DNA from 4 places in the Simplicispira sp. 125 genome. Region 2 is predicted to be linked to each of the others. Evidence: predicted binding sites of a transcription regulator. Region 2 holds the regulator's gene; each other region holds the start of a gene.

Region 1 (7,727 bases), 1.4 Mb from region 2:
CTTGTGGTTGCTGAAGGTGAAGAAGTCGCGCCGGAGCGCGCTCTCGGGAAAGTAGTGGTTACCTTCGACCACGACGGTGTCATCGCTCTCGGCGACGACCACGCCGTTCCAAATAGCTTTCATGGCAGGGACTCCTGTGTGTTTCTGGGTAAAAATGGCTTCTATCGCTTATCAATTATGCGCTAATAGCTATAAAAATGATAGTAATTTGGGCCTGTGCTTGGGGCCTGCGCAGCCGCCATTGTCGGTGGTGTGGTTCTTTGCAGGGGGTTGTACCTGTCGGAGAATGGCCGCATGACTACCGTAACCCCCGATTATTCCCAAGGCGCTGCCTTTGTGCGCGGCCAGTACGTACCCATTGGCGAAGCTGCCATTCCCATCACCGACTGGGGTTTTCTGCGCTCCGATGCCGCGTATGACGTGGTGACGGTGTGGGATGGCGCCTTCTTTCGGCTCGACGCGCACCTGGAGCGGTTTCAGGCCAGTTGCGCGCGCTTTCGCCTGGATCCGGGCCTCTCGCCCGCGCAGATCACCGCCGTGCTGGAGCAGTGCGTGCGTCTCTCAGGCCTGCGCAGCAGTTATGTGGAGATGATCGTTACGCGCGGCCAGCCGCCGTGGGGCTCACGCGATCCGCGCCAGGCGATCAACCAGTTCTATGCCTTTGCCGTTCCCTATGTGTGGATCGCCAACGCCGAACAGCGCGAGAAGGGGTTGAACCTGGTGGTCAGCAATGTGCAACGCATTCCGGCCGCCAGTGTGGACCCGCGCGCCAAGAATTACCACTGGAACGACCTCACCATGGGGCTGCTGGGCGCGCTCGATGCCGGTGGCGACACGGTGGTGCTGACCGATGGCGCGGGCCATGTGGTCGAAGGGCCGGGCTTCAACCTGTTTTGCCTGAATGCGCAGGGCATGCTGGTGACCCCGGCCGAGGGAGTGCTCGAAGGCGTCACGCGCCGCACCGTGATCGAGATGGCGCAGGCGCTGCAACTCCCGCTGGAAGTGCGGGCGCTGCCCGTGGCCGAACTGCGCGCGGCGCGCGAGGTGTTTGCGACGTCGTCGGGCGGCGGACTGTTGCCCATCACGCAGGTGGATGGCCGGCCCGTGGGCAGTGGAACGGTGGGGCCTGTGACGCGGCAGCTGGTGCAGACGTATTGGGACTGGCACCGCGACCCGCGTTACAGCCGTCCCGTGCACTACTCGTAAACACCCTCATGATTCCATTTCTAAATCACCCGTGTCGTTGTTGCTTCGCCTTGTCGTGCTACAGCACTGCCCGCGGCTTTGCGCCTAGACACGAATGATTTGGAAACGGAATGAGCGGCTCTGTCGCTGCCCCCGGTACTGGCTGCGCTACGCAGGGGGAGCGATGCCCGCGCGGCGGGGCCCTGGACGCTGGTGGCGGGCGTCGTGGGGGTGTTTGGTGTTCAGTCGAACAGCGACTCAAATCCGCCTTCTGGCGCAAAACGCCGCGCCTGGTAGCGCAGCCGCGTGGGGCCGGGCAGGGCGCGTTCGGGTACCGAGTGGAGTGGGTCGCCGGGGTAGCAAATGGTGCGCAGGCCGTCTTGCTCAAACGCCTCGGGCAGGATGGTGGGCGGACGCTGGCCTTGTGCGGCCTGCAGCACGCTGTTTGCGCTGGCGTGGCGCGCCAGGTGGGCCAGGCTCATGATTTGGGGCGGCGCCAGGTCGATGCGGCCGTCGCGGTACTGCTCCAGCGCCGTGCGGGGTGCCACCCATACGCTCTCGGTGGTTTCCTCGTTGTCATGCAGGGCCGTCTGGCCTGCGGGCGCGAGGGCCACGAAGAACCGCGTGTCAAATCGCCGTGAGCTCACCGTGGGCGACAGGGGGGTGATCCAGCGCGACCACGGCGCCAGCTGGCGGGTCTGCAGGCGCAGTTGCAGGGCGGTCAGCATGTCGGCAAAGGGCATGCCGTCCCGCAGCATGGCGCGGGCGCGCAGGGCATCGAGGGCGCGGCCGGGGGCCGTGGGTTCGGCCAGCAGCAGGCCGCATTCCTCCAGGGCCTCGCGCAGTGCGGCCACGTGCAGGCCCGAGGCCGTGGCGGCGTCGGTGCCGGGCTCGGCCAGGCGGGTGTGCAGTGTGGCCGTGGGCTGGTCGAGCAAGCCGCCGCTGCCCAGGGTGCGGTCGGCCTCGTCGAGCTTGCCGCCCGGAAACACGTAAACACCGGCCATGTTGCTGGCCTGCGCATGGCGGCGCAGCAACAGCACTTCCATGCCCGCCGGGGCATCGCGCAGCAGCACCACGGTGGCGGAATCACGGGGCGTTTCAGGGGCGGTGGGGGTGGCGGGCTGCATGGCGGCTTTCAGGGCGGAAGGGGCGTGGGTCAGTCACGAAAGATACTCGTACGTATCATTCTGTCGCTTAAAGTGTGGCGTGTGGTGGCTGGCCCTGTCGGGTCGGCGACTGGATTTTCAAGACAACAAAGTGGGTGCATTCCATGGAAATTGATTTCAAAGGCCGCGTGGCCATTGTGACGGGCGCTGGTGGCGGACTGGGCCGTCAGCATGCATTGGCGTTGGCCAAGCGGGGCGCCAAGGTGCTGGTGAACGATCTGGGTGGTGCAGTGGATGGCAGTGGCGGATCGGTTTCGGCGGCGCAGGCGGTGGTGGACGAGATCCGCGCAGCGGGCGGCGAGGCGCTGGCCAACGGTGCGTCGGTCACCGACTTCGAGGCCGTGCAGGCCATGGTGCAGCAGGCCATCGACGCTTGGGGCCGGGTGGATGTGCTGGTGAACAACGCAGGCATCCTGCGCGACAAGTCCTTTTCGAAGATGGACATGGCAGATTTCCGCCTGGTGGTGGACGTGCACCTCATGGGCGCGGCCCACTGCTGCAAGGCCGTGTGGGCGCACATGGTGGCGCAGAACTATGGCCGCATTGTGATGACCACCTCGTCCACGGGCCTGTATGGTAACTTTGGCCAGAGCAACTACGGCGCGGCCAAGCTGGCCCAGGTGGGCCTGATGCAGACGCTGGCCATCGAGGGCGCCAAGTACAACATCCGTGTGAACGCGCTGGCGCCCACGGCGGCCACGCGCATGACGGAGGCCTTGTTTCCACCGCAAATCCTGGACGCGCTCAAACCCGAAGCCGTGGTGCCCGCCATGCTGGTGCTGGCGCACGAAAGCGCGCCGACACGCACGATTCTCTGCGCGGGCGGTGGCTCTTTCGAGGCGGCGCACATCACCCTCACGCAAGGCGTGCACATCGGCCTGGGGGCGGATACCCCCGAGCAACTGGCCGCACGCCTGGCTGGCGTCACGGACCGCACCGACGAACAGGTGCCGCAAAGCGGTGCCGCCCAGGGGACGATTGAGGTGCAAAAGGCCATGGCGGCCGGGGGCTGACACCGCCCCCGCAGGCAGCAGGCGCAACCGATACCTTGGTTTTTGTGGATGTGCCCGCACTTGTCCCGCACCGGGCGCGGCTGTGCAGGGCATGCTAAGTTCCGGGCCGACGCAAAGAAACGGTACCGATCCATGAGCACATTGCAGGAAAAAATCAGCGCCCACCCACCCGAGCGCCTGGCGGGTATCCGCCGCGGCATCGAGAAGGAGGGCCTGCGCGTGCTGCCCACGTGCGGCCTGGCCCTGACGCCGCATCCGCTGGCGCTGGGCTCGGCCCTCACGCACCCGCACATCACCACCGACTACAGCGAGTCGCAGATCGAGCTGATCACCGCCGCCCACCCGGGGGTGCAGGATTGCCTGAACGAACTGACAGAAATCCACCAGTTCGTGTACCGCGTGCTGCAGGCGCAGAGTGGGGAAATGCTCTGGGTTTCCAGCATGCCTTGCAACCTGCCGACGGACGAGACCATTCCGTTGGCGCGCTACGGCAGCTCCAACATCGGGCGCGCCAAAAGCATCTACCGCATGGGCCTGGGCCACCGCTATGGGCGGCGCATGCAGACCATCTCGGGTATCCACTACAACTGGTCGATGCCCGGCCTGGGCAGCGACGAGTATTTCGCCCTGATCCGCAACTTTCGTCGCCATGCCTTTGTGCTGCTGTATCTGTTCGGGGCTTCACCTGCGCTGTGTTCCTGCTTTGTGCAAGGACGAGAGCACAGTTTGCAGCCCCTGGGCGACGACGGGCATTCGCTTTACCTGCCGCATGCCACCTCGCTGCGCATGGGGCGCCTGGGATACCAGAGCGATGCGCAGGCCACCCTGGCGGTGAGCTACAACAGCTTAAAGGGCTACGCTGATTCACTGCATGCCGCGCTTACGCAACCCTATCCGGCCTACGAGACCGTGGGTGTGCGCAACCCCGGCGGCGACTACAACCAGTTGGGCACCAGTCTGCTGCAGATCGAGAACGAGTTCTACGGCACCATCCGCGCCAAACGCACCGTGCGCTCGGGTGAGCGCCCGCTCCATGCGTTGCGCGAACGCGGGGTGGAATATGTCGAGGTGCGGCTGATGGACCTGGACCCGTTCGTGCCCGTGGGTATCGCCGCTTCCACCATGCGGCTGTTGGATGTGTTTTTGCTGCACTGCCTGCTGCAGGACAGTCCACCCGACACTCCGGCCGAAATTGCGGAACTCAAACACAACCAGCACCTGACCGCAGAGCGCGGGCGCGAGCCAGGCCTGTGCCTGCAGCGCAATGGTCGCAGTGTGCCGCTGGTCGAATGGGGCAGCGAGATCCTGGTGCAGTGCGCTCCGCTGGCGGCGGCCCTGGATGCCACGCATGGCGTCAGCGACTATGGCGACGCCTTGCGGGGTGCCCAGGCGCTGATGGCGTCCCCCCAGAACACCCCCTCGGCCCGTGTGCTGGACCGCATGGCCCGGGAGCACGGCCATGGCTTCTCGGCGTTTGCCTGCCAGCAGGCGCGCATGGCACGCGATGTGCTGTTGCAAGAGCCTTGGTCTGCGGAGCAGCAGGCCCGCTACGTGGCCATGGCCAACCATTCGCTGGCCGCGCAGAAAGACATTGAAGCGGCGGACAGCCTGCCGTTTGAGGCCTGGCGCGAGCAGTACATGGCTGTGGAGGAGTTGGGTTAAGGCGCTACTGCGCAAGTCCCTCAGGCGCGCAATGCGCCCCCCTGGGGGATTTGTTCAGTATTGCCGTTGTGCTGAAGGCCCGCCGGGCTTGCGCATGCCGTCAGTGCCGCCCTGACAGCGTGGCTGCCACCATCCGTTTGAAGGGCGGAAAGTTCTGCGCCAGGCGCAGGGCGGCATCGCGCAGCAGGCGGGCGGGCGGGTGGTCCGTGGTGTACAGGCGGGCAATCAAAGTCGTTGCCAGGTACAGCGGCAGCGTGGCGCGGCGGTGTGCGCGCTCGTAGCGCGCCAGCAGTTCGGGCGCGGCAATGTCGTGGCCCGCAGCATGCGCGGCGCGCAACTCGCCAGCCAGTGTGGCGATGCCCCGCAGACCAAAGTTAAAGCCGTGCGCCGTCACCGGGTGCATGCCTACAGCCGCATCGCCCACGCAGGCAAAGCGCGGCGCCACCAGGCGGTGCGGGCGCACGCCGACCAGTGGATACAGGTGGCGTGTGCTGGCCAGCTGCATGGCGCCCAGGCGGTTGTCAAAGCGGCGTGTCAACTCTGCGCCGAATGCCGTTTCATCCATCTCCTGCAGGGCTTCCAGTGTGTGGTGCGCCAGCGTGAGCACCACGCAGGAGCGGTGGGCGCCCGTGACAGGGTCATCGTTCATGGGCAGCAGTGCCAGCGTCTGGCCATAGCCGAACCACTCCCAAGCCACATGCTGGTGCGGCAGCGCGTGCGCCATGGTGCACAGCAACATCGAGCGGCCAAGGTCGTGCATGTCGGCGCCAATACCCAGGGCGCGGCGCGTGGCCGAGAAGCGGCTGTCAGCCGCCACCAGCAGGCGTGCGCGAAGCTGCTTGCCACTGGCCAGGGTGACATGCGCCGCGCTGGCGTCGGTATGGGCGCGGGCTACTTGCTCACCTGCCAGCAGGGTGATGTCGTGGTGCTTTTGCTGTGCGGCGTGCAGTTCCTGGAAGGCTGCGCGCCGGATCAGGTGGTTGGACACCAACCAGCCCAGTTCGCTGTGTTGTGAGAGCTGGTGGTCGATCACCATGGCAAAAGGCGAGGGGCCGTTGAGGACCTGTGCATCGCGCAGGGGTGAAAAGGCGCTGGGCTCGTCCGCCACGATGCGGTCCCACAGCCCCAGGTCGCGCAGCATTTGCGCTGACTGCTGCGTCAGTGCGATCTCGCGCCCGTCGTAGGCGGGGTTTTCAATGGCGGCCAGGGGCTGCTGCTCCACCACGCCCACGCGCAGGCCGTGGCCCGAAAGAGAGCGTGCCAGGCACAGGCCCGCAGGGCCGGCGCCGCTGATCAAGATGTCGTAGTCCATGGCGGGTGACACTAACCTGGGGCCCAAAGCCATGCATTGATGGGGGTCAAGACCTGGGTGGCCGGTGGGTGACAATGCAGGCGGACCATGCTGCGGCTGTGGTTTTAGATGAAAAATGCTGTTTTCGCCCGTGAATAAAGCGCAAGCAGCTATCAAATATGTAGTTACTTTCTTTGTGCAAATGAATATTCTGGAATGGCATGTGGTTCTCTAATTTTTTGCGTTTGCACCCCCATCCATTTGTATTGGCGCTGCGCATGTCGCGCCCCGGCTTTCTCGTCATTACGGCCGTGGGCTGCCTGATTGGCGTGGCCTCGGCGGCGTCTGCGGGGGGCGGCGTGTCCGGTCCGCGGGCATGGGTCACACTGGTACTGGCGCTGCTGGCACATGCGGCGGCGAATATGCTGAACGACCATGCCGACGCCCTGAACGGTGCCGATGCAGCCAACACGCAAGGCCTTTTCCCGTTCACCGGTGGCTCGCGCCTGGTGCAAAGTGGCGCGGTGCAAGCGAGCGCCATGCGTACCTTGGCGCAGGTGCTGCTGGCTTTGGTGGCAGCAGGTGGCTTGTGGCTGGCGCTGTACAGCGGCCCCGCGCTGGTGCTGGTCGGTCTGGCGGGTGTGTTGCTGGGCTGGACGTATTCGATGCCGCCGCTGGCGCTGATGTCGCGCGGCCTGGGCGAGCTGGCTGTGGGTTTGGCCTGGGGGCTGGTGGTGGTGGGGGCTGACTATGTGCAGCGCGGCCATTTCGCTCCGGCGCCCCTGGCGGCGGCGGCCAGCTATGCGCTGTTGATTGCCAACATCCTGGTGGCCAATGGTTTTCCGGATGCAGTGCCCGATGCGCAGGTGGGCAAACGTACACTCATGGTGCGCCTGGGCCCCACGCGCGCAGCCTGGCTGTATCTTGCGCTGGCTGTAGGGGCGCACGCCCTGCTGGCGGCAGCGGTGCTGGTGCGCGTGCTGCCGCAGTCTGCGCTGTGGGCGCTGGCGGCTCTGCCGCTGTCCATCGCGGCGGCCGTTCTGCTGTTGCGCTGGTCGGGCAACCCCGAGCGGCTGCGCCCGGCCCTGGTGCTGGGTATTGCAGCCGCCGTGGTGCATGGGCTGGCGTTGGCAGTCGGGCTCTGGTGGGCCGGGCGCTGAAATGGCCTGCATGCGGTACAACCGATTTTGAAAGAATAAGAAAATGTCCATCCAGTGGTTCCCCGGTCACATGCACTTGACCAAGAAAGCGATCACCGAGCGCATCAAGGACATTGATGTCGTGATCGAGGTGCTGGATGCCCGTCTGCCCGGCTCCAGCGCCAATCCGCTGCTGGCCGAGCTGACGGGGCACAAGCCCACGCTCAAGGTGTTGAACAAACAGGATGTGGCCGACCCCGCGCGTACCGAA
Region 2 (7,727 bases):
CTGGCGGGCCGCGCCTACACCCAGAAAACCGACCACATCGCACCTTTGCAGGCTTTGGCTGGTGCGTCCAAAAAGCTGTTCGCAGGCTGGATTAAGTCGTACCAGGCGATGCTGGTCGTCGGCAATGAAAATTGGATAAGGGCTCGAATCAAACACCCTGGCCGCCAGGCGCAAGGCGGTTTGCGCCTGTACCTCCAGCGTGATGTCACGAAACGAATAGACCCGTCCCGTCACCCCGCCATGGCTCCACTGGGGCACGCTGCGCCGCTCCAAGAGCCGGCCACCCTGCAGTTCGATCACGTCCTGGCTCTGCCCCTGAGCGTCTGTGGCAATTGCTTCCAGCCGAGCCCGGTAGGTATCAGGATGCCGTACGCGCGAGGCCAGAAAGGCATGCACCTGGTCGTCATTGCGTTGCAGCAGCAGTTCTTGGGGCATGCCCCATATTTGTACCAGGCGCTGGTTGAAAGCCCGTACTTCCCCGTGCAGCCCGCAGACCAGCATGCCATCGGCAGCCGAATCCAGCGTGGCGCGCAACTCTGCCAGCAAGGTCTCCAGGTCGCGTTCGACCGCCTGGCGGGCGCTGCAATCGACCATGCTGACCAGCAGCAACACCCGGGCTCCCTCCGCACGGAACGGCACCACCTTGCGCTCGACCGGAACCAACTGGCCGTCGCCCCGCAGCAGGCTGGTCATGGAATGAATGCCCTGGGTCAGCACCTCTTCAGTGTCGGACCAGAAACACTGGTCTTCGGGGGTAGCCGCCAGACGCTCCACCGGCACGCCTATCAGGGCGGCTCTGGGCAAACCCACCAGCTGCGCGGCACGCTGGTTGGCAAAAACGATGGTGCGCGCGCATGCATCCACCAGCCAGACAGCTTCTTGCAATCCGTCAAACGCAGCTTGCCAGAGACTCTCTTGCGCGCCGCAGCTCACACCCGTTCCCCGACAGCAGCCTGGTCTACGGCTCTTTCGAAGAAGTAGCAAATGCGCTTGCGCGGCGACAAATATTCAAGTGACTCCCGGGGCAATTGCGAGGGACGAAGACTGCGACGAATACCCAGTTCAGGCATGCTTTCCAGATCCAGAATCAGTGCCTCGTCCCGGGGGACGCGGTCATCATGAACGATCACCCGGGGGCGCAAGGGCCGCGAGGAATTGACCGACACCACCATGGCATAGCGGTCATTGACCAGCTGCACCACCGAGCCCGGGGGATACACGCCCATCATTCGAATGAAGGTGCCCAGCACAACGGCATCGAAATACCCTTTTTGCTGCGCAAACATGACGGAGAGGGCTTCATGGGGCGTCAGGGCCGGGGTTGTGCGACCCGGGTTGCACAAACGCTCGTAGTGATTCACCAACGACAGGGTACGCCCCGCCTGGCACAACTCCTCGCCCTTGAGCCGCAGGGGGAAACCACTGCCATCGGCCATTTCATGGTGCTGCGCAATGGCCAGCAGCACGCCGCTGGACAAACCCATGCTTTGGCCCAGACGCACAGATTCACCCACATGGCTGCGGTAGCGGGCCTGCTCTGCCGGTGTCATCCCCTCCTGCGGGCCATTCACGGATTCTGGCAAGCGCATCTTGCCGATGTCATGCAACAACCCGGCCATACCCAGGTCCTGCATGCCCTCGGGCGACAGTCCTTGCGCCTTGCCCATCAGCAGACAAAGCACCATGACGTTGACCGGATGCAAGGCATTGCGCTCGCCCACGCCCTCGGACAGCAGACTGATCACGGATTCCGTGTTTTGCAGTAACTCCTGCACACAGTCGGTGACCAGCGCCTCGCTTTCAAGACGCGCCAGCATAGGCCCGCCCTCCACCTTCTCGACGAGCTTGCGGTAGTTGCGCGTGGCCGCCATGAACCGCTGGTCACAGGCGTCCAGCCGACGATGCTGCTCCAGCAACTGCAACCGCAACCGCAGGGCCGAATCTTCCTGCTCTGTCGCAGGGCTGGCCGACGCCGTGCCATTTTTTTGCTGGCGCTGATCAAGGGACGTCGCCGCCTTCTCTAGTAGCGCTGTAGCGGGGGCAGGATCGCTCTTGGCAGGAACGTAGCGGACTTCTGCAAGACCCAATCCGCGCAGAATCTCGATCTGGGACTCTGAGGCAATGCGGAAGCTGCTGACGGGAAAAGGATGGCTCATCCAGTTCAGTCCGAGCTGGATGTACATACCAATACGCAATTGGTCTATGGCGATAGGTATGGCGGTGTTGTCATCCATTGCAGAGGTGCGTCGCGGAAAAGGCCCGTGAAAGGAATGCGCGCCCCATTATCAAGCCATCTGGAGATACTTTTGCTGACATCGCCCCAATGGCGCTTTTGCGCCACAAAAGGACTGAGATAACGCGGTTTCTATTACTGACAGATCAGCGACGGCCGGTATACCAGGTCCATCCACAAGGCCCAGCAGGCCACAGCCATCAACAAGAAACCCGCAAACCGGGTCCCCCAACTGGCGCGCAGGACATTCATGCGTACACGCAAGTGCTGCCACAGCCACGGGCCAGCCAACAACCACAAGCCGCTACCCACGCCAAACAGCGCCATGCTCAGCGCTCCCTGCCACGCGCCACCACTCAGGGCCGCCACCAGCAAGGCCGAATACAGCAGCCCGCAAGGCATCAAGGCCCATAGAAATCCGGTGACAAACACGCCTCCCGGCGCCTGCACCAATGGCCGGACACGATTCCACACGCTGCGTCCTGCCTGCTCCACCCATGCCGGCTGGCGTGCCTGCAGCACCATCATCAGGCCCCAGGCGAGCACGGCCACATGCATGAACGTCCAGACCGGGCGCAACGCTGCCGTGTGTTGCGTCATCCACGCCAGACTCTGCATGGCCATGGCAGCCAACGCACCCACGGCCGCATAGCCTAATAATCGCCCGCTGTGGTATGCCACCAGTCTGCGGGCCAAACCGCCCGGGCGGGGCAGCCAATGCAGTGTATGTTCGGTCGCCTGGTCAGGCACCTGCGGCAGCGCCTGGCCGGTCACGACAGAGCACGGCGCGGCGCACATGGCAAGACAATGAGGCCCGCCTGCGAGCCCCATGAGCAACGCAGTCGAGGCCAAGGAAGCCAACATGGGGTTTAGATGATGCGGGAAAACCGCGCTCTGTTCTTGTCGGCTTGCAGATACCGGTCAAACACCATGGCAATGCCCCGCACAAAGTACCAACCCATTGCCGTCACTTCGATGCCCTCAGGACCCAGGACAACAAGGCCTTGCCCCTCCATCTCCTTCAACTGCTCCAACTCGGTGGCAAAGTAAGTGCGAAAGTCAATCAGCCAGGATTGCTCCATGGGTTCAAAAAGCAATTCTCCCTGGCACATCAAAGCCATGATGACGGCACGGCGCACCAGGTCGTCGCGCGTCAGCGCCAGGCCGCGTACCACCGGCAGGTGGCCCTGGTTGAGCCGATCGTAATAGTCGTCCAGGGTTTTGGCGTTCTGGCTATAGGTAGCGCCCACGCGGCCAATTGCAGAAACCCCCAGGGCAATCAGGTCGCAGTCGGGCTGCGTGCTGTAACCCTGGAAGTTGCGGTGCAGACGCCCCTGGCGCTTGGCGATGGCCAGCGCATCGTCCGGCAGTGCGAAATGGTCCATGCCCACATAAACATAGCCCGCTGCGCTGAATGCCTCCAGCGAACGCGACAGCATCGACACCTTGGCCGATGCCATGGGCAGGTCTGCCCACACAATGCGCCGTTGCGGCTTGAAGCGCTCGGGCAAATGGGCGTAGGCATACAGCGCAATGCGGTCGGGGCGCAACTCGGCTACCTGCGCCAGCGTGCGGTCGAATGAATCAGGGGTTTGCTTGGGCAAGCCGTAAATCAGGTCGACGTTGATGGAATCAAAGCCAATGGAGCGCGCCGACTCGACCAGGGAAAAAACCTGCTCCTTGGGCTGGATGCGGTGCACGGCTTTCTGCACTTCAGGGTCGAAATCCTGCACACCGAAGCTCAGGCGGTTGAATCCCAGTTCGTGCAGCAGGGCCAGCCGATCTGCATCCACGGTACGGGGGTCGACCTCGATCGAATACTCACCGCCGGGCACCAAAGTGAAATGGTTGCGCAGCATGCCCATGAGGTCACGCAGCCCCTCATCGGAGAGAAAGGTGGGCGTGCCGCCACCCAAGTGGATCTGGCTGACCACCTGGCCCACGCCGCAGTGCGCCGTGTGTAACTCAATCTCGCGGTTCAAATAGCGCAGATACACATCAGCACGATCATGGTGCTTGGTAATGATCTTGTTGCAGGCGCAGTAATAGCACAGCGACTCGCAAAACGGGATGTGAACGTACACCGACAAGGGCAAGGCCTTGCCCACGGCGCTTTGCCTGCGCTGCTGCAGGGCCAGCACGTATTCGTCCTCACCGAAGGCATCAACAAAGCGGTCAGCGGTGGGGTACGAGGTGTAACGGGGTCCCGATACATCAAACCGGGTGAGCAATTCAGGGGTTACAACAGTCATTTAGGTTCCTAGCTGGCTTTTCTAATGTGCCCCAGATTAGCGGCTCGAATCTTGATTTTGGTCAAGCACCTGTTGGAGCTACTGGCTCTGTTCTGGCAAAAATGCAGAATGGGTGATAATTTGACTTATGTCAGCCCCAACCCGCATCTCCATCGTCCCCGCATCCCATGCCGACGAGTCGTCGGGCGCTCTGTCTGAAACCGGACAGGTACCCGTTCACATGACACCCCAGGCGTTCAAGGTTGCGTGTTCGAACTGCAATTTGCGTGAATTGTGCATGCCGGTGGGTCTGAACGACGAACAACTCAAGCGCATTGACGATGTCGTGGCGGTACGGCGAAAGATCAAGCGTGGCACCACGCTGTTCCGCAATGGCGAACAGTTCACCTCGCTGTTTGCCATCCGCACAGGCTTCTTCAAGACCTGCGTAGCGACCGAGGACGGGCGCGACCAGGTCACAGGCTTTCAAATGGCCGGCGAGATCATCGGCCTGGACGGCATCGTCAACGACCACCATACCTGCGATGCAGTGGCCCTCGAAGACGCCGAAGTCTGCGTCATGCCCTTCGACCGCATTGAAGAACTGTCGCGCGAAGTCAACGCCCTGCAGCACCACGTGCACAAAATCATGAGCCGCGAGATCGTGCGTGAGCACGGCGTCATGTTGCTGCTGGGCAGCATGCGCGCTGAAGAGCGATTGGCCGCCTTTTTGCTCAACCTGGTGCAGCGCCTGCATGCACGCGGGTTCTCGCAGTCAGAGTTGGTGCTGCGCATGACGCGCGAAGAAATCGGCAGCTACCTGGGCCTGAAACTTGAGACCGTGAGCCGCACTTTCTCAAAATTTGTGGAAGAAGGCATTGTCGAGGTCAAGCAGCGCCATGTGCGTATTTTGAGCCCCGATGCCCTCAAACGCATCGTCAATAGCCAGCAAGCCTGTCACTAGCGCGCCCACAAAAGCGCCGCCATCGCAATGCTGCAACATGGCGAAGCAAAAAAACCCTGAACCCGCTTGGAAAGCCGATTTTTTACCAGTAGCATTCCGTATGCCAGTGGAAAAGCAGGTTTTCGCTGGTGCATTGACCCATCCCAACAAGGAAATTCCCAACATGGCAACTGCAAAAAAAGCCCCGGCCACACCAGCCGCTGCTGCCAAGACCGCTGCTCCCGCCAAGAAGCGCACCCCTAACGCCGCGTTCATGAAAGCCCTGACGCCCAGCCCCGCCCTGGCGGCTGTCGTGGGTGCAGCACCGCTGCCACGCACCGAGGTCATCAGCAAGCTGTGGGTCTACATCAAGGCCAACAACCTGCAGGACGCCGCCAACAAACGCATGATCAATGCCGATGCCAAGCTCAAGGAAATCTTTGGCAAACCCCAGGTGTCCATGTTCGAAATGGCCGGCCTGATTGGCAAGCACGTGAAATAACGAGCGACTGCGCTCCCCAAAGCCGGCTTTGCCGGCTTTTTTTCGTCTGTTTGATCTGATCCTGTGGCGAAAATACATCAACACGAATGATAATGACTATCGTTTGATTTAACATCCTTGTGCGCGATACCCGCACAGCCACGCCTTTGCCAGCCACTGCCTAGCGCTCCACCTTGGCGACACCTTCTGCGGTGTCCATTGCATTTCCAACCAACGGAGGCCACTTTGGCAAAGAAACCCACGCAGCAGCGTTCCGCAACGCTTTTGCACAACGCATATTCCCCTGCTGCTGAAAAGGCCCTGATTCCGCTGGGCGCACTGATGCTCGCAGCGTCCATGAGCAGTTGGGCCCAAACCACCGATAACGCGGCCACCCTGTCCACGGTGACCGTGAAAGACACGGCGGAGATCCAGAGCAAGGACACCGTGCGGGTGAAGAAAACTACCGTGGGCAAGGGAAATCAGGACATCCGCGACATCCCGCAATCGGTCACCGTATTCACCGAAAAGTTGATGAACGACCGCAACCAGGATGACTTCCGCGAAGTGCTGCGCACCACGGCGGGCGTGACCTTCCAGTCCGGCGAAACGGGTGAAGAAGACGTGCGCCTGCGCGGGTTCTCGCTCGGCCAGGCGGGGGACATCTACACCGATGGCATGAAGGATGCTCCACTGTACGAACGCGACACCTTCAACCTCGACCGCGTCGAAGTGCTCAAGGGCTCGGCCTCCATGTTGTTTGGCAAGGGCTCGACCGGCGGCGTGGTCAACCAGGTCAACAAGGCGCCTTTGCTGATCGACCAGCACGAAGTCTCGTACACCCTGGGCACCGGCAAGGAAAACCGCCTCACCGGTGACTTCAACTTCAAGACCGGCGAGAACGCCGCACTGCGCCTCAACGCCCTGGTACACGACTCCGACAACGACGGTGCCAAGCAGGACAAGCGCGGCATAGCGCCGACGTTTGCCTGGGGGATCGGCACGCGCGATGAGTTTTCTATCGGCCTGTACGCCTTGGATGTCAAAGGCCGCCCCAGCTACAACAGCCCGTGGATCAACGACAACGGCAAGATCGTGCCCACACTTCCGGCAAAAAACTACTACGGCCTGGCCAGCGACCACCTCAACACCTCGTCGCAGTACGTCACGCTGGGCCACATTCACCGCTTTGGCGACGGTGGCGAGCTGCAGACGCGCCTGCGCCACGGCAAGTATGAGCGCGACCTGCTGGCCAGCGTAATCCGCTTTGGCACGCCCATCACCGCTCTCGACCAGATCAACGCCAGCACGCCGCTGACGCGCACCTCCAAAGGCCGCATCGGCGACAGCACGATGACGCAGCTGCAAAGCGACTACACCCACTCGTTCAATTGGGGTGGCAAGAAGCACGACATCCTGGCCGGCGTGGATTACTACCACGACGACGCCAACCGCAACTCGAGCTATGCCAACGCAGCGGGCAATTCGTCGGCCACCAACGGCCTGGGCACGACCGTGGGCACGCCCAACAACGGAGCCTGGGCACCCGATATGCGCGCTCCGGTGGCCTATAACACCTTCAAGGCACAGAATATTGGCCTGTACCTGCAAGACACGATGTCGCTGAACTCGACCATCAAGCTGGTCGGCGGCCTGCGCTACGACCAGTTCAAGGCCTCGTACCGCAACGCGAACGGCTCTTTGAGCGATGAAACCTCGGACGGCTTGTGGAGCCCCCGTGTGGGCGTGCTGTTCCAACCCGATGAACTGGCGTCTTACTACGTGTCGTACGGCTCCTCGTTCAACACCTCGGCCGACACCTACCAATTCGGCAGTGTG
Region 3 (7,727 bases), 540 kb from region 2:
TGGTTCCCGATAACGCTTACGGGCCGAACAAGGCCATGGGTTCGACCACTTTGGCCCAGTTTGGGGTGCGCCAGGTGTTCTACGATGCACTGGATACTGCCGATTTGGCTGCCAAGATCACGCCTGCGACCCGTCTGGTCTGGCTGGAGGCACCCGGCTCGGTGACGCTTGAATTTCCGGACCTGTGCGAGCAGGTGCGCATTTGCCGCGCCAACGGGGTGCCCACCGCGCTGGACAATACCTGGGGGGCGGGCCTGGCGTTTGCACCCTTCGACCTGTTGGGTGATGGCAGTGGCAGCCTGGCGGTGGATGTGTCCGTGCACGCCCTCACCAAGTACCCCAGCGGCGGTGGGGATGTGCTTATGGGTAGCGTTATTACAAGAGACCCCGCCTTACACCATCAGATCCAGCGCACCCACATGCACCTGGGACTGGGCGTGGGGGCTAACGACGCCGAGGCCATACTGCGCGCGCTGCCGAGCATTGGCCTGCGCTACCGCGCCCACGACCAGGCCGCGCGCACCCTGGCTCGGTGGATGCAGCAGCAGACCCCTGTGGCCCAGGTGCTGCACCCCGCATTGCCCGATTCGCCGGGCCATGCCCATTGGAAAGCCCTGTGCGGTGCAACCCGGGATGGCGAAGGCCTGGCTGCTGGCCTGTTCAGCGTGGTCATCGATGCGCGGTATTCCCAAGCCCAGGTGGATGCCTTCTGCGATGGCCTGGAGTATTTCAAGCTGGGGTACAGCTGGGGCGGCCCCATGAGCCTGGTGGTTCCCTACGAGCTGGGCAGCATGCGCAGCCAGCCCTCGCCGCACCTGCGGCCGGGCACCTTGGTGCGGTTTTCCATGGGGCTGGAAGCCGTGCAGGACTTGCAAGCCGATGTGGAGCAGGCCATGCAGCGTGCCTTTGGTTGAGGCTGCATGTGCCTTCCATCAACAGACTGAAAGAGTAGGGTATCGGTTGAGATAGATCAAGAAGCGGCAATGAGGGCATACATTGGGTGAACAACCTCTGGATGCCATGACGACCCACACTGCCTCTGACCGCGACACCCAACCTATTGTCTTGCAGGCGTTGCGTTGGGCCGACCCTTGGCGCTGGCTGCAGCGCGGCTGGCAGGACATGCGTTGCGCCCCGGGTATTGCCTTGTTCTATGGCGCCTGCTTTTGGGGCATGGCACTGCTGTTGGGCTGGGTGTTCCGGTCGCGGCCTGAATATGTCATGTCGATGGCCAGCGGCTGCTTGCTGTTGGGGCCTTTTTTGGCCATGGGCCTGTACGACACCAGCCGCCGCCGCGAGGCAGGCTTGGAGCCTGAGCTGGGCCAGTCCATCACCTGCTGGGACAAACACATGGGCAGCATGGGCATGCTGGTGCTGGTGCTCATCGTGCTGGAACTGCTCTGGGGCCGGGCGTCCCTGGTGGTGTTTGCTGTGTTCTTCAACACTGGCATGCCCTCCACCACGGGCGTGGTGCAAGCCATTTTCAATTTGCAGAACTGGAGCTTCGTCGCTGTTTACACCGTGGTGGGTGGCGTTTTTGCGGCCATCGTGTTCTCCGTCAGCGTGGTGTCCATCCCCATGATCCTGGACCGTGACACCGATGCACTCACCGCAGGCATCACCAGCATGCGGGTGGTGGTGGAAAACACCGGAGTCATGCTGCTCTGGGGGGCATTGATCACGTTGCTGGTGGTGGCGTCCATGGTTTTCTGGGGCGCAGGGCTGCTGCTGGTCGGTCCCTTGTTGGGTCATGCCAGCTGGCATGCCTATCGTGCGGCCGTGGCGGTGCCTGTGGCTGTGGGGTCATGAAGGCTCTTCACAGGGCAAGCTGTTACAGTGGGACTCCACTTTAGAGAGAGCAATCACCTTGGCAACCCCCAATTACGGATACGAAAAACGCCAGCGTGAGCTGGCAAAAAAGAAGAAAAAAGAAGAAAAACTGCGCGCTAAGGCGTCAGGCCCCCGCTATGACACCAACGGTGCCCCTTCCGATGGAGTCGCCGAGAACCATCCCGGCCAGCCCGCCGCCCCTGGTGGCGAGAACGCCCCGTCCTGATAAACGCCCACCCTGCCCAAGGCCCTTGTTCAGCGCAGCAACTTGCGCAGTGCGGGCCACACGTTCCCGAGCATGATCGGATGTGCCTGGGCATTGGGGTGAATACGGTCGGGCTGGAACAGGGCCGTAGCGTCTGGCCCGTTGGCCACACCTTCCAGCAAAAAAGGCACCAGCGCCGTTTGGTGCTGGCGCGCCACCTCTCCAAAAGCAGCGGCAAAGCGCCGCGCATAGTCGCTACCGTAGTTGGGCGGTACCTGCATGCCCACCAGCAGCACCTTGGCACCGGCCTTTTGCGCTGCCTGTGCCATGGCGGAGAGATTGTCCTGCGTGTTCTTCATAGGCAAGCCGCGCAATGCGTCGTTGCCACCCAGTTCGATCACCACCACGGCAGGCTTGTGCTTGTCCAGCAGCGCGGGCAGGCGCGCCCGGCCGCCCGACGTGGTATCGCCGCTGACGCTGGCGTTGACCACGGTGGCGGCCACCTTTTCGTCGGCCAGGCGTTTCTCCAGCAAGGCCACCCAGCCCGTACCACGGGCCAGGCCGTACTCCGCGCTGAGGGAGTCGCCCAGCACCAGGATCGTTGGCCCACTGCCCTTGGCAGACGCCTGCGCCGTTCCCAGGCAAAGCCCCGCCAGTGGGCTGGCTGCCAAGCCCAGGATAAAGTGGCGCCGAAGCCGATCTGTTCTCACGTTCGAACACCTTTCATCATTCATGTCTGATTCTTCTACGCCACCTGCGCACCCCGTCATTGCTGTCGAGCATGTGTTCAAGTCGGTCAGCGACTCCACGGGTACGCTCGACATTCTGCGCGACATTGATTTCCGGCTGGCGCACAGGGAAACCGTGGCCATCGTTGGAGCGTCGGGCTCGGGCAAGAGTACGCTGCTGTCCATCATCGCCGGGCTCGATACCCCCACGCGCGGCACGGTGCGCCTGGATGGGCAGGACCTGTTCGCTCTGGGCGAGGACGACCGTGCCGCCTTGCGGGCGCAGAAGATTGGTTTCGTGTTCCAGAGCTTTCAGCTCATGGGCAACTTGACCGCGCTGGAAAACGTGATGCTTCCACTGGAGCTGGCAGGCCGGCGCGATGCGCGCAAGCGTGCGACCGAGATGCTGGAACACGTTGGCCTGGGCCAGCGCCTGGGCCACTACCCCAAGGTACTCTCAGGCGGCGAGCAGCAGCGTGTGGCGCTGGCGCGGGCCTTCGTGGTGCAGCCGGCGGTGCTGCTGGCCGACGAGCCCACGGGAAGCCTTGATTTCGCCACTGGCGAGACCATCATGCAGCTCATGTTCGACCTCAACCGCGAGCAAGGCACCACGCTGGTGCTGGTCACGCACGACCGGGGCATTGCACAGCGTTGCGAGCGCTGCATCACGATAGAAGCCGGGCGTGTGGCGATGGCCTGAATTTTGGATATTTTTGCCTGATTAGCGACATACCTCAGTTCGTCGTGAACGTTCCGCCATTGCCAGCCCTCCAACAACCAGTGCCGAGTCATCGGCCAAGGAGCAGGCAATGTCAATGAATGCCATCCAGTTCCAGCGCGGCCTGTCGCTGCCCCAGTTCCAGGCTCTCTACGGCCGTGAAGAACAGTGCGAACGCGCCTTGGTGGCCGCCCGCTGGCCCCACGGCTGGCAGTGTGCCCACTGCGGCTGCAAGCGCTTCTTTCTCACCCGCAATGGCATCGGCCGCCAGCTGTGGGAGTGCTTTATCTGCGGCTACCAGAGTTCGAGCATCGTGGGCACCGTGATGGAGCACACCCATCTGCCCCTGCGGCTGTGGTTCCTGGCCATGTATTTGCTCACCCAGCACAAGAACGCCATTCAAGCGCCCTGGCGCTCAAGCGCCAGTTGGGTGTGTCCTACAAGACAGCGTGGCTGCTCAAACACAAGCTGATGCAGGCCATGGGCCAGCGCGATGCGCGCTATCTGCTGAGCGGGCGTGTGGAGATCGATGATGCCTACCTTGGGGGCGAGCGCGCAGGCAGTATCAACGGTGGACGCAAGGCGGCCAACAAATCCGCCTTTGTAGCTGCCGTACAGACCAGCGAGAACGGCAGGCCGCTGTACCTGCGCTTGGTGCCAGTGGCGGACTTCACGAATCAGGAGATGGCGCAGTGGGCGCAGCGCTATCTGGCGCCCGGCTGTCATGTGGTCAGCGATGGCACACCTGCCTTTGCCCAGGTGCGCCAGGTGGGCGCTATTCATGAGCCCCACGTCACGGGAGGTGGCCGCCAGGGGGCGCAGACGCCCCAGCTGCACTGGGTCAACACCCTGCTGGGCAATCTCAAGACCAGTGTGGCGGGAACGTACCACTCGTTTGATCATGCCAAATATGCTGCACGCTACCTGGCGGAGTTCTGCTACCGCTTCAACCGCCGCTTTGACCTGCCCGCCATGCTGCCAAGGCTGCTGCGGGCGCTAGTAACCACAAGGCCTCTTCCATTGAAAATGTTGCGTGTGTCTGAGGTACGTAGCTAATCAGGTATTTTTGGCCTCTAGCGCTTTATGGATAAGCGATAGCAGCTATAAATTATATAGCATTCGTGTGCAGCGGATAATTACGCCATGTCCAGCCCCAAAGTCCTCTTCGGCTTCCATGCCGTGGGCGTGCGCCTGAAAACCGCGCCGCAATCCATTATTGAAATCTATTACGAGGCCACGCGCCGCGATGCGCGCATGCGCCAGTTTCTGGACCGCGCCAGGGAAGCGGGCGCCCGGATGATCGAGGCCGACAGCCTGCGCATTGCCAAGCTGGCCGGTAGCCATGGCCACCAGGGCGTGGCCGCGCGGGTGCAGCCCCTGCCGCAGGCCACCTCGCTCGACGAACTGCTGGAAGACCTGGAAGCCGCAGGCGTGGAGCAGCCTTTGCTGCTGGTGCTCGACGGCGTGACCGACCCGCACAACCTGGGCGCCTGCCTGCGCGTGGCCGATGGCGCAGGTGCCCATGCGGTGATTGCCCCCAAGGACCATGCGGTGGGCGTGAACGCCACGGTAGCCAAGGTGGCCAGTGGTGCCGCAGAAACCGTGCCGTATTTCATGGTGACCAATTTGGCGCGCACGCTGAACGAGCTCAAGGAGCGCAACATCTGGATCATCGGCACCAGCGACGATGCCCCGCAAACCATCTACCAGGCAGACCTGAAGGGCCCGGTCGCGCTGGTGCTGGGTGCCGAGGGCGACGGTATGCGCCAGCTCACGCGCAAAACCTGCGACGCGCTCGTCAGCATTCCCATGAAGGGAGCGGTCGAGAGCCTGAACGTGTCCGTGGCCAGCGGTGTGTGTCTGTACGAAGCCCTGCGCCAGCGTGCCGTCTGAACCCGCGGCGGGGGCGCAAGCGCTCGAATCCGCCATCGCCGGGGTGCGCCAGGCCCGACACATCGCCGTGCTCACCGGCGCTGGCGTGAGCGCCGAATCGGGCGTACCCACGTTCCGCGATGCGCAAACCGGCTTCTGGGCACAGTTCCGCGCCCAAGACATGGCCACCCCTGAGGGTTTTCGGTCCCACCCGCAGCGGGTGTGGGACTGGTACCAGTTTCGCCGCGGCCTGGTTGCGCAGGTGCAGCCCAATGCCGCGCACCGGGCACTGGCGGACTTCGCCCTGCACCACCCGGGGCGCATGACCTTGATGACGCAAAACGTGGACGGGTTACACCAGCGCGCGGGTAGTCCCCAGGTGCTGTGCCTGCACGGAGAGCTGCAGCGCAACCGCTGGCTCGATCTGCCGTGCCCCCATTGCGACCTGGAGAACACGGTCGATGCGCGCCCGCCGTACTGTGGTGCCTGCGGCAACCTGGTTCGGCCGGATGTGGTGTGGTTTGGCGAGCCCTTGCCCCTGGCTGTGCTGGACGCTGCGCAGGCTGCGGCCCGCATGTGCGACCTGATGCTCGTGGTCGGGACTGCCGGTGCGGTGTACCCGGCCGCAGGCCTGGCGCACAGCGCCCGCGCCGCAGGCGCCCGGGTGGTGGTGGTGAACACCGCCGACAGTGCACTGGACGATGTGGCGCATGCCGTGGTGCGCGGCCCCGCTGCCGTGGTCTTGCCTGCATTGCTCGGTGTGTGATTTCTGCACACACTGTCCCTGAGTGGCTGGACAGGGGAGGGGGTGGTCATTAATATGCAGCCCCTTTGCATCTTTCAAGGTTCGTTATCCATGAGTCGCCGCCAATTTCTCCTGCGCACCACGCAAGCCGCCGCCGCCACCAGCCTGCCTACCTGGGCCCTCCCTGCGCTGGCCGCCGAAGAAGCCTTGTCGGCGCGGCATGTCACGCTGGGGTGCTCCATCGCGCTCACGGGCCCGCTGGGGCAGGCGGGTATCGAGCAAGTCGCCGGCATGAAAGCTGCGTTTGCTGAACTGAACCAGGCCGGTGGTGTTTTCGGGCGTGAAATCCAGCTGGAGGTGAAGGATGACGGCTACGTGGCTGCACGCACCCTGCAGAACGTTACCGCGATGCTGGCAGCCCAGTCGGCGTTTGCGCTCATCTCGCCGTTGGGTACCGCCAACACCGCGGCCATCCTGCCGCTGATCGAAGGCAAGGGCATACCTACCGTGGGGCCAGTCACCGGCGCGCCATCGCTGCGCACGGCTGAGCAACGGCATGTGTTCTTCGTACGTCCCAGCTACCGCGATGAAACCCAGCGCCTGGTCCAGCAGGTTGGCGATATGGGTCTCAAGCGCATTGCCGTGGTGTATCTGGACAACCCGTTTGGCAAGGAGGTGCTCTCGGACATGACCAAGGCGCTGGAAGCCGCACAGGTTGAACGTGCTGGTGAATTCGCCCTGGCCGTGGATGGCAAGAATGCCGTGGAATTGGCTGATCAGGTCGCTGCTGGAAGCCCCAGCGCCGTCTTGCTGGCCACTACGGGAACGGCCAACACCGCCTTCATGCTCGCATTCCGTGCACGCGCCGCCGGTGTGCCCATGGCCGGCCTGTCGGTCACGGTGATTTCGTCTGAAATGCCCAAACTGGGCGCGGCTACGCGCGGCATGGCGCTGGTGCAGGTGTTTCCAGACGCCAACTCGCAAAAATCGGTGCTGGTACGCAAGTTCCAGAGCACCATGAAGAACACGGGCGCCGCGCCTGCTTATCTGAGCAGTGCCAGCGCGCTGGAAGGCTGGATCAATGCGCAGGTGATGATTGAAGGCTTGAAGAATGCGGGCAAGGACCTGACCCGCGAGCGCTTGCGCACAGGGCTGGCCAGCGTGCGCAGCCTGTCCTTTGGTGACTTCAGCGTGGGCTTTGGCAACAAGGCGCCTTATGTGGGCACCGACTCGATCTACCTCGCCATTTACGCTGAAAAAGGCCGCCGCCTGAGCTGAACCTTGCGCTAGCGCAAACAGCCTCCGCTGCCGCTGCGCGCAGCGTTGACGCCGCAGGGGCCTGTTGTTGATACTGCCTGCTGACTGCGGGTCAGGGTAGACGGGCCGTTTCCTGGCTGCTCCCTTGTGCTCGTCACTGGAGGGGCCATGGAGCACACAGCCTGTACGCAGGAAGCGCTGCAAAAGAGCATTGAGCGCCTGGAGCGCGAGAACCAGGCCTTGAGGGCTGCGCTGGAGGGCAGCGACAACGCGCTCAAAGAGGCGCGTGCCACGCTGGTGCGCGGCGCGGCCTATAACAAGCGGGTCTATCAAGAATCGCCCGTGCCCATCGTCATCATCGACCCGGCCATT
Region 4 (7,727 bases), 840 kb from region 2:
GCACTGCCCTATGAAGGCATCATCCTGGTCACGTTCTTCTTCTATTTTTTGACCGGGCTCCGCTTTTGGCCAGCGGTGCTGTGCGGCTGGGCGACGTACATGGCCTATCTAGGCATGGAACTGCACACCGGCTTGGCAGGCAATGTGCTGCTGTACAACGCCTTCTTCCTGGGCACAGCCAATGTCATCGGCACGGTCGGCAACCATTTTCTGGAATCGGCCATGCGCCAGAATCTTCTGTCGCAAAAGCAGTTGCAGGACATGGCGGAGAAAGACTTCCTGACGGGTTTGCTCAACCGCCGCGCCTTCAGTACACGGGCCAACTGCACCTGGCGCCAGGCGGTGCGCGAAAAACATGCGCTGGGCGTCGTCATGATGGATGTGGATTTTTTCAAGCGCTATAACGACCACTATGGCCATGCCGAAGGCGACGAAACCCTGAAGAAAGTAGCGCAGGTGGTCGGCAACCACGCCGGCCGCCCCCTGGACATCGTGGCCCGCTACGGTGGCGAGGAGTTCGTCGGCCTTTGGTACAACCTGAGCGAAGCCCACATGCGGTCCATTCTGGAGAGCCTGCGTGACGACATCGCCGCACTACAGATTCCCCATGCCGCATCCGATGGTGCGCCCCATGTCAGCCTGAGCATCGGGCTGGCCTATCTGCAGCCACAGGCCGACCAAACCCTGGACGATGCACTGCGGTTGGCCGACGTAGCCCTGTACCTTGCCAAGGAACAGGGACGCAACCGCGTGGTTATCAAAACGCCGGAAGTGCGTTGAAAAATTTTAGTTAAAACTGGCTCTAACGCTTACTGGTAAAGCGCCAGCAGCTATCAAATAAAGAGTTTTCAGCGCAGTCCAGCACCGTGTTCACCTTCAGCCCGCTGGATCAACTCGATCTTGTAACCATCGGGGTCGGTCACAAACGCAATCACGGTGCTGCCGCCTTTGACAGGACCCGCCTCGCGGGTCACGTTGCCGCCTGCGGCCTTGATCTTGTCGCAGGCCGCATAGGCATCGGGCACGCCCAGGGCAATATGGCCATAGGCATTGCCATGGTCGTAGCTCTCGGTACCCCAGTTGTAGGTCAGCTCGATCTCGGCCTGGCCGGGGTTGCCCCCCTCAAAGCCCAGGAAGGCGAGCGAGTATTTGTAGTCGGGGTTCTCAGACTGGCGCAGCAGTTGCATGCCCAGTACCTGGGTATAGAAGTCGATGGAGCGCTGGAGATTGCCAACGCGCAGCATGGTGTGCAGGATTCTCATGTTCGTGATTGTGCCGTGAGATCAAAAACCAGGCAGACCGCTTCAACGACAAATCCGGTCTGGGAAGAAAGCGTCCATTCGGGGGGCATGCCAGCCAGTACGCTTGATCTCCATCTTCCGTTTAACTAGATACGATGTATATTATGTTAACTGTTAAAACAGAAACCCCATCGCTACTCACAGTTTTACATTCCTGCCACGGCCCTGGGTGCCGCCCTGGGTCAGAACGGCTCCTGCGCATTTACGAAATGCAAGTCGACAAACCGTGGCCGACGCGCCACAGTGTTCTGGAACACCAGAGAGGCTTTGTGGTCGCCTTAAGCGACACCCTTGCCAAACATCGCATGCTGTTGTTTGGCCGTGCGTTCGTACTGGCGCGCAATGCTGTCGCAGACAAGGTCACACAGCGCATACACCGACGGGTCTGCGATGCGGTAGTACACGCTGGTGCCTCGACTTTCGCGCTCGACAAAGCCCTGTTGCGTCATCAGGCTCAGGTGGCGCGAGACGTTGGCTGCCGTGTAGCCGCACAACTGGGCCAACTCGCCCACGTTGCGCTCGCCTTCACGCAAAAGGTTCAGGATGCGCAGGCGCGTGGGCTCCGCCAGCGTCTGAAAGTACGCGGCAACTTGCGTGATGGCTTCTGGGGGCAGGTTCTTCATGGCAAATTTGCTGGGGGTCAAGGCCATTCGATCGGTTGAACACCACATCTGTTCCGGCCTGCCCACATAATACGCCAGTTGACTATTTAGTTGTTTGGCTAAATAATCACATCAACAAAACAGTGAGGTATCCCATGAAATCCTGGCAAATTGTCCGTTTGGTCGCAGGCCTGTTCATTCTTCTCTCGTTGGCGCTGGGCATTCCCGGCAGCCCCATCTTTGTCAGCCAATGGTGGTTGGCCTTTACCGCCTTTGTGGGTCTCAACATCATGCAAAGCGGGCTGACCAAATGGTGTTTGATGGAAACCATGCTGCGCAAGCTCGGTGCACAGCCCGGCTGCTGATCCAAAGACTACGCCATGACCCTGTTGCACGAATCCCCTCAGCCGCCCCCTGCCCCTACGCTGGTGGATGTGCGCTCGCGTTCCGAGTTCGAATCGGGGCATGTGGATGGCGCAGTGCATTTACCGCTCGAGCGCCTGGCGCAGGATGCGCTCTTGCTGCTACCTGACAAGACTGCGCCGATGGTGCTGTACTGCCTGTCGGGTGCGCGCTCAGGCATGGCCTTGCAATGGATGCGCCAGTTGGGCTATACCCAAGCGGTCAATGGCGGCTCAGTGGGCGCCGTGGCATTGCAGACAGGACGCGGCATCCGCCGTCTCTGACCTCTTGAACACTCCAACGATAAAGGCTTTGGCATGAGCGATAACCTGGTTCAAATCACCCTGCGGCAGCAAAAAGACTACCAATTCAACGTGGATTTTGGCAATGGCATTGCCGTCCTGGCGGCCGATGAGCCAGCGCCGCTGGGCGGCGGGCAGGGGCCGTCGCCGGTCCAATTGCTGGCCGCTGCCGTGGGCAACTGTCTGTCCGACTCGCTGCTGTTTGCGCTGCGCAAGTTCAAACAAGCCCCCGAGCCGATGGAGTGCACGGTGACCGCCGAAGTGGGCCGCAACGAAGAAAAGCGCCTGCGCGTGCTCAAGATGACGGCCGTACTGAAGCTGGGGGTGGCTGCCGCTTCGTTGCAGCACCTGGATCGGGTGCTGGACCAGTTTGAGGCGTTCTGCACCGTGACGCAAAGTGTGGGCCAGGGTATTGCGATCGAGCTGCAGGTCATTGATGCCGAGGGCGTGCGCCTGAAATGAATCCAAACGGCGCCTCTCCACGGGTCGCCACCATCAACTAAGGGGAAATGAAATGTCAATCAATGTGGGAAGCTGGGATCGTGTTCTGCGTGTGGTGGTAGGCCTGGTGCTGATTGGCCTGGCCGCTACCGGCACGGTGGGTTTGTGGGGCTGGATTGGTGTAGTGCCTGTGGCCACAGGCCTGTTTGGTTTCTGCCCGGCCTATACGCTGCTGGGCATCAAGACCTGCCCGATGAAGAAACCTTAATCTAGTAAAAAGAGCTTCTAGCGCTTTATAAATAAGCGCTTATAGCTCTGTTTTTAGTAGCAAAAAACGGCCGACACCCCATTGGTGTGGCCGTTTTTTTGCGCCCACCTTCCCTGTCTGTCAGGCCGCAACACCTTCTGCGCACTGGCAATTGCCGCCACAGCCGCTGGCTGCAACAGCGCCTGCAAGGGGTGCCTTCGTGGTCTGGTGGCTTTTCAGCCCCAGTTTATGCAGCAATTGCCTATCGGCGCCCGCATCGGGGTTGCCCGTCACCAGCAGTTTTTCCCCATAAAAGATGGAATTGGCCCCGGCCATGAAGCACAGGGCCTGCACGGCCTCGCCCATTTGCTGGCGCCCGGCCGAGAGGCGCACGCGCGCCTGGGGCATGGTGATGCGGGCCACAGCGATCATGCGCACAAAATCGAAAGGGTCGATAGGGTCGCTGTCGGCCAGCGGCGTGCCGGGAACGCGCACCAGGTTGTTGATGGGTACTGAATCCGGGTAAGGGTTGAGGTTGGCCAGCTGTGCAATCAGACTGGCGCGGTGCACCGGCGCTTCGCCCATGCCCACGATGCCGCCGCAGCACACGCTGATACCGGCGGCGCGCACATGCTGCAAGGTATCGAGCCGGTCCTGGTACTGGCGGGTGCTCACCACGTCCTGGTAGTACTCGGGCGCCGTGTCCAGGTTGTGGTTGTAATAGTCCAGCCCCGCTTGCTTGAGCGCCTGCGCCTGGTGCGATTCAAGCATGCCCAGCGTGGCGCAGGTTTGCAGGCCCAGCCCTTTGACGGCGCCAATCAGCGCGGCCACTTTTTCAATGTCGCGGTCTTTGGGGGCACGCCACGCAGCGCCCATGCAAAAGCGCGTGGCACCCGCATCTTTGGCGGCCTGCGCGGCGCGCAACACTTCGTCCACTTCGAGCAGTTTTTGTGCCTTTACGCCCGTATCGAACTCGGCCGACTGGGGGCAGTAGCCGCAGTTTTCGGGGCACCCACCTGTTTTGACCGATAGCAGTGCCGCCAACTCAATGTCACCGGCTGGCCAGTGCTGGCGGTGCACGGTCTGGGCTTCGAACAACAGCTCCAACAGGGGTTTGTCGAGCAGGGACTGTACGGCGTCCACTGTCCAGGGGCCCTGGGGGGGCGGCATTTGGACGGGCAGATGCACCTGCACGGGTTGATGGATTGGTGGGGTTTTCACAGAGACTCCTTTGGAGATGAAGGCTACCTGGAAGAGCAACATAAGTCGCAAATCACGCCAACATTTATGGGCGCTAGCACACCAGTTTTAGAACATTTTGCCTTTTGAAACAGTCTGAATGTGCGCCACAAAGTAACAAATACTGCCAAATAAAAGCCACCAAAAATACACCCATCTCAACGCAAAATCACCCTGAAATGAAGGGAGATGACCACACAATCGCCGCCGTTGCAGCAGCGTCGCGCTTCGTCGCGCAACGTGCGCCGATTGCACAGCAAACCTGATGGGCGTTGCGTGGCTGTGCCCTCGGTCAGAGTGAAAGATGGAAATCAGCCCAGGGCAGAAATCACTTCGGGTGGCGCCTGCACCAGCTCGATCAGCACGCCCTCGCCCGCGATCGGAAATTCGTCGTTGCTCTTGGGGTGCAAAAAGCAGATGTCATACCCGGCCGCACCTTTGCGCACGCCGCCGGGCGCAAAGCGCACACCCTGGGCCGTGAGCCATTCCACGGCGGCGGCCAGGTCGTCGATCCACAGGCCGATGTGGTTGAGGGGCGTGGTGTGCACGGCCGGCTTCTTGTCGATGTCCAGCGGCTGCATGATGTCCACCTCCACCTTCCAGGCGCCCTGCCCCATGGCCAGGATGTCCTCGTCCACGTTCTCGCGCTCGCTTTGGAAGGTGCCGGTCTGCGTCAGGCCCAGCATGTCGACCCACAAAGTTTTCATGCGCTGTTTGTCGGTGCCGCCAATGGCCACCTGCTGGATGCCCAGCACCCGGAAAGGACGTTGCTCTGCTGTTTGTGCCATGGTTATTCTCTGGTTGATGAAGCGATAAATGCTTCTGTTTTTATAGCTACTTGCGCTTGATAGATAAGCGCCAGAGGCCAAAAAGACTCAAAAAAGGGGCGCGAGGCCCCTTGGTGTGAAGATACGGCTGCTTATTGGAATTCCAGAATCACCTGGTCCACACTGAGCGACTCGCCCTTGCCCGCCACCAGCTTGCCCACCACGCCATCTTGCGTGGCCAGCAGGACGTTTTCCATCTTCATGGCTTCGATGACGGCCAGCTTTTCACCGGCCTGCACCTTCTGGCCTTCCTGCACCACCACATCCACCAGCAAGCCGGGCATGGGCGAGAGCAGGAACTTGGACAAATCCGGCGGCGCCTTGTAGGGCATGAGTTGGTGCAAGCGTGCGCCCAGCGGCGAGAACACGATGGCTTCGATCTGTGTGCCGTCGTGGGCAATGCGCATGGCCAGGGGGTTCTTGCCCGCGCCGCGCTCCACCTGGGCCGTAAAGCCCTGGCCATTGCAACTGCCTTGCACACGGATCTGGCCCAGCGTTGCCGTGCTACTGATGTGATAGCTGTTACCGCCCACGGAAACTGCGCTAGAGCCCGATTTGTTCTCAAAATCGGTCACGCTTACGTCGTGGTACTGGTTCTGCCCCAGCGCACCCAGGCTGGCTACCACAAAGGCCTCGCCCACTTTCACCTCGTGCCCGGCCAGCTGGCCGCTGATGCCCGAGGCCCGGGCGCGGTAACGGCGGTGCATGTAAGCGGCCAGCGCCACCAGGAACAGCGGGTCGTCGTGCGGCACGTCCTCGGCCACAAAACCATGCGCATAGTTCTCGGCGATAAAGCCGGTATTGAAATCGCCCGTGACGAACTTGGGGTGTGCCAGCAAGGCGGCCTGGAACGGAATATTGCTGCTGATGCCGCGAATCACAAAGCCATTGAGCGCCGCGCGCATCTTGAGGATGGCGTCGTTGCGGTCGGTGCCGTGCACGATGAGCTTGGCGATCATCGAGTCGTAGAACATCGGAATCTCACCGCCCTCGTACACGCCGGTATCCACCCGCACCCCGTATTTTTTGCTGGGGTCGGCCTGGAACATGCTCTCCTCGGGCGGTGCAAAGCGCACCAGGCGGCCGGTGGACGGCAGGAAGTTGCGGAACGGGTCTTCGGCGTTGATGCGGCACTCGATGGCCCAGCCGTCGCGCTTCACGTCGGCTTGCGTGAGCGGCAGCTTTTCGCCCGCCGCCACGCGGATCATCAGCTCGACCAGGTCCAGGCCGGTGATGCATTCCGTCACCGGGTGCTCCACCTGCAGGCGGGTGTTCATTTCCAGAAAGTAGAAGTCTTGGTCTTTGCCGACCACGAACTCCACCGTGCCGGCGCTTTGGTACTGCACAGCCTTGGCCAGCTGCACGGCCTGCTCGCCCATGGCCTTGCGGGTGGCCTCGCTGATGAAGGGCGACGGCGCTTCCTCGATCACCTTCTGGTGGCGGCGCTGGATGGAGCACTCGCGCTCGTTCAGGTAGATCACGTTGCCGTGGCTGTCGCCCAGCACCTGGATTTCAATGTGGCGCGGCTCCTGCACAAACTTCTCGATGAAGATGCGGTCGTCGCCAAAGCTATTGCGCGCTTCGTTCTGGCAGCTGGCAAAGCCCTCGAACGCCTCCTTGTCGTTGAACGCCACGCGCAGGCCCTTGCCACCGCCGCCGGCGGAGGCCTTGATCATCACGGGGTAGCCAATGCCTTTGGCAATCTCCACCGCTTGCTCGGGGCCGGCAATCGCGTCGTTGTAGCCGGGGATGGTGTTGACCTTGGCCTCCAGCGCCAGTTTCTTGGACGCAATCTTGTCGCCCATGGCGGCAATGGAATGCGCCTTGGGGCCGATGAAGGCAATGCCCTCTTCTTCGCAGCGCTTGGCAAAGGCCTCGTTCTCGGAGAGGAAGCCGTAGCCGGGGTGCACAGCCTGGGCGCCGGTCTGTTTGCAGGCATCGATGATCTTGTCGGCCAGCAGATACGACTCGCGCGAGGGCGCCGCGCCAATGCGCACGGCCTCGTCGGCCAGCTTGACGTGGCGGGCTTCCTTGTCGGCGTCGGAGTAGACGGCGACGGTGGCGATGCCCATTTTTTTTGCCGTTGCAATTACTCGGCAGGCGATTTCACCACGGTTGGCGATCAGGATTTTGGTAAACATAAAGAACTCCTCGATCTACGGCTCAGATGCCGCAGGCATTCAATAACGATTGAGTAAGCATGGCCCTCTCTTCGGTCGAAGGGATACGCTTATGCAAGGCTTTTGGTCCACCCCGCCAGGTGGTCATGGTTTTCAATGGCTTAGAAAGCCAGCCAATGTTGAAACACACCTCATCAGAGTGTTCTGCTGTCGCAAAAAACTCCAAATGACTCCATTCGGGCAGGT

What was found. The regulator FNR, encoded in region 2, switches genes on or off when oxygen is low (the NO sensors DNR and NnrR bind a similar motif). The targets are predictions, from matches to a motif close to TTGATNNNNATCAA.
Region 1: the regulator FNR is predicted to act here: its motif matches at 6,375-6,388, upstream of ubiM (5-demethoxyubiquinol-8 5-hydroxylase UbiM).
Region 3: the regulator FNR is predicted to act here: its motif matches at 961-974, upstream of C8D04_RS04085 (DUF2189 domain-containing protein).
Region 4: the regulator FNR is predicted to act here: its motif matches at 1,932-1,945, upstream of C8D04_RS05365 (DUF2892 domain-containing protein).

The regions. Positions count from the first base shown of each region.
Region 1 is NZ_QEKM01000001.1:1,728,092-1,735,818, reverse strand. Features, by position in the region: gene C8D04_RS07990 (DUF427 domain-containing protein) at 1-123, opposite strand, end outside; gene C8D04_RS07985 (aminotransferase class IV) at 295-1,206, shown strand; gene C8D04_RS07980 (NUDIX hydrolase) at 1,428-2,312, opposite strand; gene C8D04_RS07975 (SDR family NAD(P)-dependent oxidoreductase) at 2,456-3,364, shown strand; gene gshA (glutamate--cysteine ligase) at 3,497-5,026, shown strand; gene ubiM (5-demethoxyubiquinol-8 5-hydroxylase UbiM) at 5,127-6,338, opposite strand; gene C8D04_RS07960 (prenyltransferase) at 6,596-7,477, shown strand; gene ylqF (ribosome biogenesis GTPase YlqF) at 7,521-7,727, shown strand, end outside.
Region 2 is NZ_QEKM01000001.1:341,088-348,814, reverse strand. Features, by position in the region: gene C8D04_RS01665 (EAL domain-containing protein) at 1-933, opposite strand, end outside; gene C8D04_RS01660 (HD domain-containing phosphohydrolase) at 930-2,234, opposite strand; gene C8D04_RS01655 (sulfite exporter TauE/SafE family protein) at 2,369-3,097, opposite strand; gene hemN (oxygen-independent coproporphyrinogen III oxidase) at 3,103-4,485, opposite strand; gene fnr (fumarate/nitrate reduction transcriptional regulator Fnr) at 4,706-5,428, shown strand; gene C8D04_RS19170 (SWIB/MDM2 domain-containing protein) at 5,592-5,909, shown strand; gene C8D04_RS01635 (TonB-dependent siderophore receptor) at 6,246-7,727, shown strand, end outside.
Region 3 is NZ_QEKM01000001.1:880,246-887,972, forward strand. Features, by position in the region: gene C8D04_RS04080 (PLP-dependent transferase) at 1-914, shown strand, start outside; gene C8D04_RS04085 (DUF2189 domain-containing protein) at 1,021-1,809, shown strand; gene C8D04_RS04090 (hypothetical protein) at 1,868-2,056, shown strand; gene C8D04_RS04095 (arylesterase) at 2,086-2,769, opposite strand; gene C8D04_RS04100 (ABC transporter ATP-binding protein) at 2,768-3,463, shown strand; partial or broken gene C8D04_RS04105 (IS1595 family transposase) at 3,573-4,537, shown strand; gene rlmB (23S rRNA (guanosine(2251)-2'-O)-methyltransferase RlmB) at 4,625-5,374, shown strand; gene C8D04_RS04115 (NAD-dependent deacylase) at 5,364-6,119, shown strand; gene C8D04_RS04120 (ABC transporter substrate-binding protein) at 6,210-7,376, shown strand; gene C8D04_RS04125 (PAS domain S-box protein) at 7,524-7,727, shown strand, end outside.
Region 4 is NZ_QEKM01000001.1:1,177,762-1,185,488, forward strand. Features, by position in the region: gene C8D04_RS05350 (GGDEF domain-containing protein) at 1-780, shown strand, start outside; gene gloA (lactoylglutathione lyase) at 849-1,262, opposite strand; gene C8D04_RS05360 (metalloregulator ArsR/SmtB family transcription factor) at 1,580-1,924, opposite strand; gene C8D04_RS05365 (DUF2892 domain-containing protein) at 2,059-2,268, shown strand; gene C8D04_RS05370 (rhodanese-like domain-containing protein) at 2,284-2,589, shown strand; gene C8D04_RS05375 (OsmC family protein) at 2,623-3,069, shown strand; gene C8D04_RS05380 (DUF2892 domain-containing protein) at 3,122-3,316, shown strand; gene bioB (biotin synthase BioB) at 3,437-4,465, opposite strand; gene C8D04_RS05390 (VOC family protein) at 4,846-5,322, opposite strand; gene C8D04_RS05395 (acetyl/propionyl/methylcrotonyl-CoA carboxylase subunit alpha) at 5,454-7,502, opposite strand; gene C8D04_RS18540 (hypothetical protein) at 7,525-7,727, opposite strand, start outside.